DNA from 3 places in the Sporosarcina sp. NPDC096371 genome. Region 3 is predicted to be linked to each of the others. Evidence: riboswitches for the same ligand, from Rfam matches in the RefSeq annotation. Region 3 holds a riboswitch; each other region holds the start of a gene.
The links. Region 3 has a riboswitch for preQ1 ahead of queC (7-cyano-7-deazaguanine synthase QueC). Riboswitches for the same ligand answer to the same signal wherever they lie in the genome.
Positions count from the first base shown of each region.

Region 1: it holds a riboswitch for preQ1, as region 3 does, so the genes downstream of both, queF (preQ(1) synthase) here and queC (7-cyano-7-deazaguanine synthase QueC) in region 3, are expected to answer to the same signal.
Region 2: it holds a riboswitch for preQ1, as region 3 does, so the genes downstream of both, ACIQ0H_RS06955 (QueT transporter family protein) here and queC (7-cyano-7-deazaguanine synthase QueC) in region 3, are expected to answer to the same signal.

Region 1 is NZ_JBIWFE010000003.1:505,557-508,839, forward strand. Features, by position in the region: gene recQ (DNA helicase RecQ) at 1-560, shown strand, start outside; gene ACIQ0H_RS11105 (queuosine precursor transporter) at 609-1,253, opposite strand; gene queF (preQ(1) synthase) at 1,270-1,767, opposite strand; PreQ1 riboswitch class I at 1,852-1,895, opposite strand; gene ACIQ0H_RS11115 (MFS transporter) at 1,922-3,088, opposite strand; gene ACIQ0H_RS11120 (diaminopimelate dehydrogenase) at 3,274-3,283, shown strand, end outside.
Region 2 is NZ_JBIWFE010000002.1:202,393-205,675, forward strand. Features, by position in the region: gene ACIQ0H_RS06945 (BCCT family transporter) at 1-1,064, opposite strand, end outside; gene ACIQ0H_RS06950 (excisionase family DNA-binding protein) at 1,239-1,469, opposite strand; gene ACIQ0H_RS06955 (QueT transporter family protein) at 1,561-2,061, opposite strand; PreQ1 riboswitch class I at 2,069-2,114, opposite strand; gene ACIQ0H_RS06960 (peptide ABC transporter substrate-binding protein) at 2,433-3,283, shown strand, end outside.
Region 3 is NZ_JBIWFE010000009.1:102,950-106,232, reverse strand. Features, by position in the region: gene hpaB (4-hydroxyphenylacetate 3-monooxygenase, oxygenase component) at 1-825, opposite strand, end outside; gene ACIQ0H_RS18975 (C40 family peptidase) at 1,144-1,761, shown strand; PreQ1 riboswitch class I at 1,892-1,935, shown strand; gene queC (7-cyano-7-deazaguanine synthase QueC) at 1,943-2,608, shown strand; gene queD (6-carboxytetrahydropterin synthase QueD) at 2,605-3,030, shown strand; gene queE (7-carboxy-7-deazaguanine synthase QueE) at 3,027-3,283, shown strand, end outside.

The DNA of each region.
Region 1 (3,283 bases), on a different contig from region 3:
TCACGGTGGATGTCCAAAAAGTACTATCCTGCGTCATCCGTATGAAACAACGCTTTGGTAAGACGATGATTGCACAAGTGTTGACGGGATCGCGCAATAAGAAAGTACTTGAATTTGGTTTCGAAAAGCTGCCTACATATGGCTTGATGAAAGACCGGAGCGCTAAAGACATCTCCGATTTCATCGAATTTATTATTTCGGAAAACTACCTTGGTGTTGAACATGGGCAATTCCCAATTATTTATGTCAGCGAGCAAGGGAAAGATGTATTAACAGGTGACGTAAAAGTGCATCGCAAAGTGTCTGTGATTACTAAACAAATTACAGCTGATAATCCATTGTTCGAGCAGCTTCGGGCACTTCGCCGCCAGATGGCGCAAGATGCTGGCGTGCCGCCTTTCGTTGTCTTCTCGGATAAAACATTGCAAGACATGGCGACAAGAATGCCCGTGACAGATGAGGGATTCCTTGAGGTACATGGCGTCGGTCAGGCTAAACTAGAGCGCTATGGTGAAGCATTTATGGAAGAAATAAAATTATATACTGTACAAAATGCATAAAAAGAGTAGGCGCATGAATGAACCATGTGCCTACTCTTTTTGCGTTTGCTATAGGGGCCGTGCAGGAATAGATTCTATCGTATTTTTGGATTCTCTCTTCCTACAAATCGAGACCAATAGATAGACAATCGGTGTATCCAAAATGGCTACGACAAATTTGAACACATATTGTGTTGCGATAAGTGTTAGCAATGCGCCAAGTGGCATAATCCCATAAAAAGCGATGGTGATGAAAATGGCTGTATCGACGAGTTGACTTGCCATTGTCGAAGCATTGTTGCGTATCCACAATTTCTTTTCACCGTGACGACTTTTCAGTTTGTTGAAGATCATTACATCGAGATTTTGACTGACAAGGTAAGCTACAAGGCTAGCGATTGTCACACGGAATCCAGCGGTGAAAATCGTTTCGAATGCTTGTTGATTTTCATAATAAGGTGCTGCCGGCAATTGAATCGCAATCCAGATAAAAATAATGGCGAAAAGTTGTGTAAGGAAGCCGGTTAGTACGGTGCGGTGCGCGGCCTTTTTTCCATATACTTCTGTAATGACGTCAAGAATCGGATATGTGAACACATAGACAATTACCGCGGCAGGTAAGACAATCCAGCTACCTACACTAAACAATTTAACGGCCAATATGTTAGATAAAATCAATAGCCCAACGAAAATCCCATTTAAATAATAGAGCATGTGTGAGACCTCCTGGTTATCGGTTATCGATGTTTTCCGGATACATATCATGGTTCATCATCCGGTAATCTGCCATTTTTTCGTATTTTGTTCCAGGTTTTCCAAAGTTGCAGTAAGGGTCGATAGACAAACCACCGCGTGGTGTGAATTTCCCCCATACTTCGATGTAACGAGGTTCAATCAATTTGATTAAATCATTCATGATGATATTGATGCAATCTTCATGGAAATCACCGTGATTTCGGAAGCTAAATAGATATAGCTTGAGCGATTTACTTTCCACAAGCTTTTTATCTGGGACAAAACTAATGTAGATAGTCGCAAAGTCAGGTTGTCCTGTCATCGGACAAAGTGATGTAAACTCCGGGCAGTTGAATTTTACAAAGTAATCGCGATCGACATGCATACTATCAACCGACTCTAAAATTCCCGGGTTGTACTCATACAAGTACTTCGTGTTTTGATTGCCAAGTAACGTTAAATCGTTCAATGTTGCTTCATCTCTTCCAGCCAATAAAAAAACCTCCCATAAATTTTGTCAGGGAGGGTCATAAACGCCGAAAAAAAAGCCATGTCAAATGGACATGGCGAAGTATCGTCATCCATAGTTTTTTTAAGAGGGTCGCTATGAACCTCTCCCAGACGGGGTATTCGTTTCGTCTCTGACATTAACCGACTTGCGATGATTTGTCAATAGACCTATTTTTTTTCATGCCCAGAAGTGCATACAGGGCTACAGCTAACAAAATAATACCTGTCAGCATAAATCCGCCTTTGTATGTCAGGTCGAGGAATCCGATGACGCTAGATCCGGCAACGACACCAATCGAGAAGAAAGCATAGAAGTAGCCGTATGCTTTCCCACGGAACTCAGCGGAAGATGAGTCGATGAGCAAAGAGTTGATGGAAGGGAACAGGAAGGCGAATCCAGCTCCGTATATGGCCATCGCAATGTACAAGTAATTCAATTGTTCAATCTGACTTAGAAACAACATCGCCAATCCCATTAGGGAAATACCGAAAGCCAATGTGACCATTGGGCGGACCCGGTCAAAAATTCGGTTAACAGGCAATAAAAAGATCAAAATCGCGATAACACCGAATGTACTTAGTAACAGGCCGCTTGTTTTTGTATCAAAGCCAAGTGCTGCCACTTTGAGAGGTAATACGAGTGCTAGTACACCCTGTGAGAACATTAAAAAGAATGCACCCGCAAATGCGCGTACCATACCCGGATGTTGGAACAAATACCTGACTTTGAATTTTTGTCCCTGTGCAGTAGAATCTTTTGGAACATAAGTAAATGAGCGAAGGACAAAAAATGCAGCGATTGCCAGTACAAGCATGATACCGCCGTTAACTGCCATGATGAAAGGTGTACTTGTCTTGGCTGCGACAATCCCCCCATAGGCTGGCCCAACGATTGCGGCCAATCCAACAAAGGCTCCAGAAATAGCAACACTTTTTCCGCGCTTCGACCCTTCTGCGCGATTTGCGAGGAAAGTGAAAGCTGCAGGGACAATTAGCCCTTCCATAAATCCATGGACAAAACGAACACCAAGTAATGACAAGGGTCCGGATGCGAAAGAATAGAGGAAAAGTGATAATGCGGCTGCAAAAAGTCCGACTAACAGAATCATAAATGGACCTTTCTTATCCGTCATAAAGCCAGAAATAATATTCCCAATCGTATTGGAGAATGAATACAAACCAACTGCAAGACCTATTAAAAATGGCGATGCGCCAAGAGATAATGCAAACGGACTCATGACAGGTAATTGTGAAAATAAGTCGAAAAACGAGAAGAATACGATAAGATAAACAAAACCACGCATAATGAAGCCTCTTTTCATTTGAATATACCGTCCTCTACCTTACCATTTTTCATGCTTGATTGGAAAAGGATAGATTGTGAACAATTATTCGCTGCCTTACATGATATTCACAAATCCATTAGGACGTATTTGATTGATAGGTTATTATGCGCTAAAATCAAAAGATAGAGAATTTTGAAAGGGGAATGACGATGA
Region 2 (3,283 bases), on a different contig from region 3:
GTCCCGAGTAATGTAGGCGCAACGAGTACACCAATCATGAATTCTCTGATGGTACGGCCTTTTGAAACACGGGCGATGAACATACTAACAAAGGGTGCCCATGAAATCCACCATGCCCAGTAGAAAATTGTCCACCCATCTAACCATTCACGATCAGTTGAGTCCAAAGGTGCGGTGCCGAAACTCATGGGAATCAGGTTAGCGATATAGCCGCCAAGTGAATCGGTGAACATATTGAAAATGAGTAGCGTAGGCCCGAGAATGATGATGAAGCCGAGTAGGACGAATGCAAGTACCAAGTTCGTATTCGACAAGTACTTGATGCCCTTGCTCAGACCGGACCAGGCGGATGCGACGAATAAAACGGTAACGACCGCAATGATGACAAACTGTGATTTAATGCCGATGGTTACGTCAAATAAGTAATGCAGGCCTGCATTAATTTGAACAGCACCGAAGCCGAGCGTAGTGGCGACTCCGAACGATGTCGCGAAAACGGCAAGTACATCAATGAAAATGCCCCATGGCCCCTCCATCTTTTTACCGAAGATCGGCTTCAATGTTGCTGAAATTAATCCCGGTTCCCCTTTGCGGAACTGGAAGAAGGCGAGTGATAAGGCAAGAACTCCGTACATAGCCCACACATGGAATCCCCAGTGGAAGAAAGACTGGCGCAAAGCTTCTTTAAAAGCTGCATCCGTATTGGGATCTTCCGTCGCGGGATTGATTGCGAAATGGGATAATGGTTCAGCTGCACTGTAAAATACGACCCCGATTCCCATTCCGGCCGAAAATAGCATGGCAATCCAGGAGACTGTTGAAAACTGTGGACGATCGCTATCTTTACCAAGACGGATCTTTCCGTATGGACTAAAAATGAAATAGACACTGAGTATGGCTGTGAATGACATGAGTAACATGTAATACCAACCGAACCGTGATGCAACGAAGTTTTTGGCGTTTGCCGTGAAGGCTTCGAAACTTGCGGGTGATAACGCGCCATATATGACGACTAAAGTAATCAGCCCAATTGCGATATAAAAGACATTTGAAATTTTCTTCATACTTCCCCCTTGAATTGCTGGTCATTTAGAGACAGTGTCCAACTATACTAGCAAAACGTTTTGAAAGCAACCATTTGATGAGAACAGTTTCCCCTTATTCGTTCCCGATTATACCTATATTTCGCGAAGTAGCAGAAAAACCGGCTAAAGACATCTATGTCCTTAGCCGGTTTTTCAATCTTCATCTTTTATATCGCGATCGGCCGGAATGGGTTCGTTACGCCAGTCATCCATTTGCTGTTTTAATGCTTTAAGTTGTTCAAAATAGAGACCGAATTGAGCTTTGTTAATGAGAAATTGTTCACCGTCATGAACGGAGCGAATACGGCCTTCAAGCACATACTTTTGGATTTGTCCGACTGGCATACTCAAGTGCTCAGCTGCTTCTTCGATTGTTATATACAATTGACACATCTCCTTAAAAAATCCCCTCTATTTCAATTAAGGCAAGTGAAATGGAGGGGATAGATAAGATCAATAACGCACTGAATAACGTTTAGATAAGTTTTTTGAAGTTTAGGCGTTTGTTCAAAGCCATCATAAGTGGAATCCCAACTGCCATGACAACGAATTCACCGATTGCAAGGGTTAGATAGATGATAAGGAACGGTAGTCCATTAAATTCTGGAATATCTGCAAAGAAGCTAAGTTGAAATGCGATGATAATCATCAGGAGCGTAAAGACGACTGTGTTCACTAGCATTCTTTTGAAGATTCCCTTTATAAATTTCGTGGTAAAAATCGTAATAGACAGAGCGATTAATGAATGCAATACTCCGAAAATAATATCAACCGCTACTGGTGAAAAGAGCAAGTTAGCGATAAATACACCGATGACAATACCGAAAATATATTTCTTGTTAAAAACGATAAGATGGTTGAACATCTCAGAAATACGGAATTGAATGAGTGTGAATCCAAATGGTGCGACTAAAAATGTGACAGCAACATACAAAGCGGCAATAATCCCGCTGGTTGCTAGAGTTTTGACTTTCATTATTCATTTCTCCTTAGTTTTTTATCGTGGGATGGTCTACGAACCACGGGGCAAAAAGCCTGCATAACAGCATATCATAGTCTATTTACTTTGTATATGTGTGAAGGAAATGTAAGAAAACTCCGTAGTATTCTGCACCTTGTTGTACCACTAGGGTGATGGGCATTTCTGTTACCTTTGCAAGGTGTATCAAATTAACTTTAACTTATATAGATATTCACCCCTCAACGCTTCTATGACAAATATCGATAAATGTAAAAGAATATTAATATGTTGTAATATTCAATCATCATTTGAGAGTATAGTGACTCACGGTGCAAATTGAAATCATCAGTTTGCGAGAAGACAAAAAAAGTATGAGGAGGTCCTTTATGAAATTGAAAAAGTGGTCATTACTTCTAGCTTTGGTTTTTGTGATGAGTCTATTTTTAGCTGCCTGCGGTGGGGACAAGAATGAGACGAGTAAAGAAAAAGAAGAAGATGACAAAACAGAGGATACGAATGTCGAAAAGCCGGCGGTAGTAGAACAGAAGTTGAATGTAAACATTAAAACAGAGCCACCTTCCCTACACCCGGGTCTGGCGACAGATACAACTTCTGGTGCAGTATTGAACCAGACGTTTGAAGGTTTGATGCGCGTGAACCAACAAGGGGAAATAGAAGAAGCGATGGCTGAAACTGCTGAAATGTCTGAGGACGGGTTGACGTATACGTTCAAAATTCGTCCAGATGCAAAATGGTCAAATGGAGATCCAGTAACAGCCCAAGACTTTGAATATGCATGGAAATGGGTATTAGATCCAGCGAACGCTGAAACAGATTATGCTTACCAATTGTATATGATTAAAGGTGCGGAAGCCGCAAAAGAACAAGGCGGTTCTTTGGACGATGTAGCAATTACAGCAGAAGACGATAAAACATTAGTCGTCGAGTTGGCGCAACCAACAGCTTACTTCCTTGAATTAACGGCATTCTATACGTTCTTCCCTGTCAATCACCAAGTAGTAGAAGCGAATAAAGATTGGGCACATGATGTATCCGCAAATTATGTAACGAACGGTCCTTTCTTGATGGACACATGGAAACATAAAGACATCATTGTATTAAAGAAAAATCCTGAGTATTGGGATGCAGAGACCGTTAAGTTGGAAACAATTACGATGCTGATGATTGATGACGAAAATACAGCAAAACAAATGTATGACCAAGGAGAATTGGACTG
Region 3 (3,283 bases):
AATGTTGTCATAATAAAACACGCGCTCCCACGGAACCAAGACATTGTCGAATACAACAATCGAATCCATTTCCTCATAGCGTGAACTTAATGGATAGTTAAAGGTAGAATCTCCGCCGACAAATGATTCCCTGCACACAAATTTGACTCCTTCACTATTGCTAGGAATCGCGAAGGCAAATCCATTTGCGTTATCATTCCCCCCGCCTGTTGACATCACGAGAATTTCATCTGTAATGCCGCCCTGTGTTGCGAGTAGCCGTGCACCTTTAACGATGATACCTGTTTCGTTCCTCTCTACCACTTTGGCAGCGATTGGCTCGCCTTCCTCCTCAAAATAGAATTGAGCCCGATTGACTTGCGGATCGATGAACGTATGTGTCAACGATAAATCATTTTCACGTGCATATTCATAAAACGCTAGTACGTTTTCAGGAAAGCAGTTCTCTTTTCCTTCCAATAAATCAACAGATGATGCCAGCGCCATTAATACGGTGTTCATATAATCCGGACTTCTCCCCATCATGCCATTGTTCAATAGCGCCCATTGTTGAACCATGGTTCTCCTGTTCACTAGATCCCCTATCGTAGTCGGCTGTAAAAAGGACATGCCTACCCGCCTGCCAGTTGTTGGCGACGGGTACGTCATGACGTCTTGTAAGGACAAGTCATGCTGTAAATCGTATAAGGCGGATTGGCTCTTCATAATGCCTTTAAAGGCGAGGTGCTCGGAAATCTTACCTATTACTGGTTGACCATCTACCCAAACATTCGTCTGCATCTCGTCGATTCGATTGATATAATCCCTTCCCGTAATAGCTGGCATATTCAGCCTCCCAACGATTGGTTTGTAGGTAAACTTTACCTACTTATACTATTAGTATTTCTAACCGCATGTGACCGTTTGGGTGCAAAGTAGTCCCTATAAAGTCTCTTTAATCATGATGAATTCATATACAAGTGCACGAAACTTGCCTGTTTCACCCTAGCATTGGATGCATGCCCAAAATATCCCGTAATTTTTACGGACGTGTCATGAATCTGTAATCGAACTAGCGTTGTATTACGATGCCTCGTTGCCTACTATTAGAGTTATAGTCATTGACTCATCAATGATTAATAGAAAAGGTGGCTGAATTACATAATGAAAAAAATAGCATATTCACTAATCATAGCAGGTTCTTTAGCATTCGGAATCACAACTACTAATGCAGAAGCAAGCACACATACTGTCCAAAACGGAGAGTCGTTATGGGACATTTCAAAATCAACCAATGTATCCATAACTAATCTTAAAAAATGGAATGACTTAAAGTCAGATACCATCTATCCAAAACAAGTCTTACAAACATCGACAAAGACTAGTAATTCGACAAGTGCAAACAAATCCACTGCTAAGCCATCAACGGCTTCTAAAAGCATTGTTAATCAGGCGATGAAGCTGACAGGGATACCTTATGTATTTGGTGGGACTACAATTAACGGATTTGACTGTAGCGGATTCGTCCAATATGCTTTCAAAAAATCTGGTAAAAACATCTCACGCACCACGCTTAGCCAATTTGCACAATCGAAGAAAGTAACCTCTCCCCAGCCTGGTGATTTGGTGTTTTTCCAAAATACATATCGTAAAGGTATTTCACACGTTGGCATTTACATTGGCGACAATAAATTCGTCCATGCTGGTGGCAAGAAATCACAAGTCACAAGCTTAAGTAACAGTTATTGGAAATCAAAATTTCATAGTTTTAAACGACTGTAAACAGAATCCCTCCCCCTTCATGATTGAATGGGGGAGGGATTCTCTTTTGGCCAAATATAGGGTACATACTACCTATTTTCCTTCCCTTCTCCCCTACACGCACTACTTATGCTATTATTAACAAGGTTCAAAAAAAGAGGTTCGCAAACTCCCTCTCTAAAAAACTAAGGAGCTGTTTATGATGAAAAATGAAAAAGCGGTTGTCGTCTTTAGTGGCGGCCAAGACAGTACGACATGCCTATTTTGGGCATTAAAAAATTTCAGTGAAGTCGCGACGGTGACGTTTGACTATGGTCAACGCCATTCAGCTGAAATTGAATGTGCAAAGGAAATCGCCAAGGAACTTGGGGTTTCATTCAAAGTACTGGATATGAACCTGATTAACCAGTTATCTGCAAACGCCTTAACGCGGGATGACATTGACGTGAAGGAAGTAGAAGGTGAATTGCCGTCAACTTTTGTTCCCGGTAGGAATCATCTATTCCTGTCATTTGCGGCTGTCTATGCAGATGCGATTGGGGCTCGGCACTTAATCACAGGTGTGAGCGAAACGGATTTTAGCGGTTATCCTGATTGCCGTGATAATTTCATCAAGTCACTGAATGTAACATTGAATTTAGCAATGGACGGACGATTTGTCCTCCACACGCCGCTTATGTGGCTCGATAAGTCCGAAGTATGGGCAATGGCCGACGAACTGGATGTGCTCGATTTCGTCCAAGAGAAAACCCTTACTTGCTACAACGGTGTTCCGAGCTCAGGTTGCGGGGACTGCCCTGCCTGTGTGTTACGGAATGAAGGGCTCACTGCTTACTTATCTAGAAAGTCAGTAGGTGCTACTAAATGATGCAGCAATTTTACCCGTCTGTGCAGCATGCCTATCGATTTGAATTAAACAAAGACATGCATTTTTCAGCAGCGCATTTCATTCCGAATGAAGAAGCCGGGAAATGCCAGGTGATGCATGGTCATACGTACCATATTAATATAACCATCGGAGGAAATGAGTTGGATGCACTCGGTTTTCTAATCGATTTCAAACAACTAAAAAACCTCATTCACGATAAATATGATCACTCCGTATTGAATGATCATCCAGAATTCAAGAATGTCTTTCCGACGACTGAACGATTGGCGGAACAGATTGGGACATCGATTCATCAGGTCCTTCAAATGCGTGACAATAAACCGGTCTGCCTTCAAGTCATTGTTCGAGAAACACCGACAAGTTACGTCGTCTATCGGCCAGAACAGGAGGAGATCCTATGAAAATCCCTGTGATGGAAATATTCGGTCCTACGATTCAAGGGGAAGGCATGGTCATTGGGCAAAAAACGATGTTTGTCCGGACAGCCGGTTGCGATTATTCTTGTTCGTGGTGCGATTCTAGTTTTACATGGGACGGTTCGGGACACAGTACTTCGAAACAACCAAGTGAAATTATAGAGGAACTTCTGTCAATCGGCGGGAAATCCTTTTCCCATGTAACGATATCAGGCGGGAATCCCGCCCTTCATAAAGG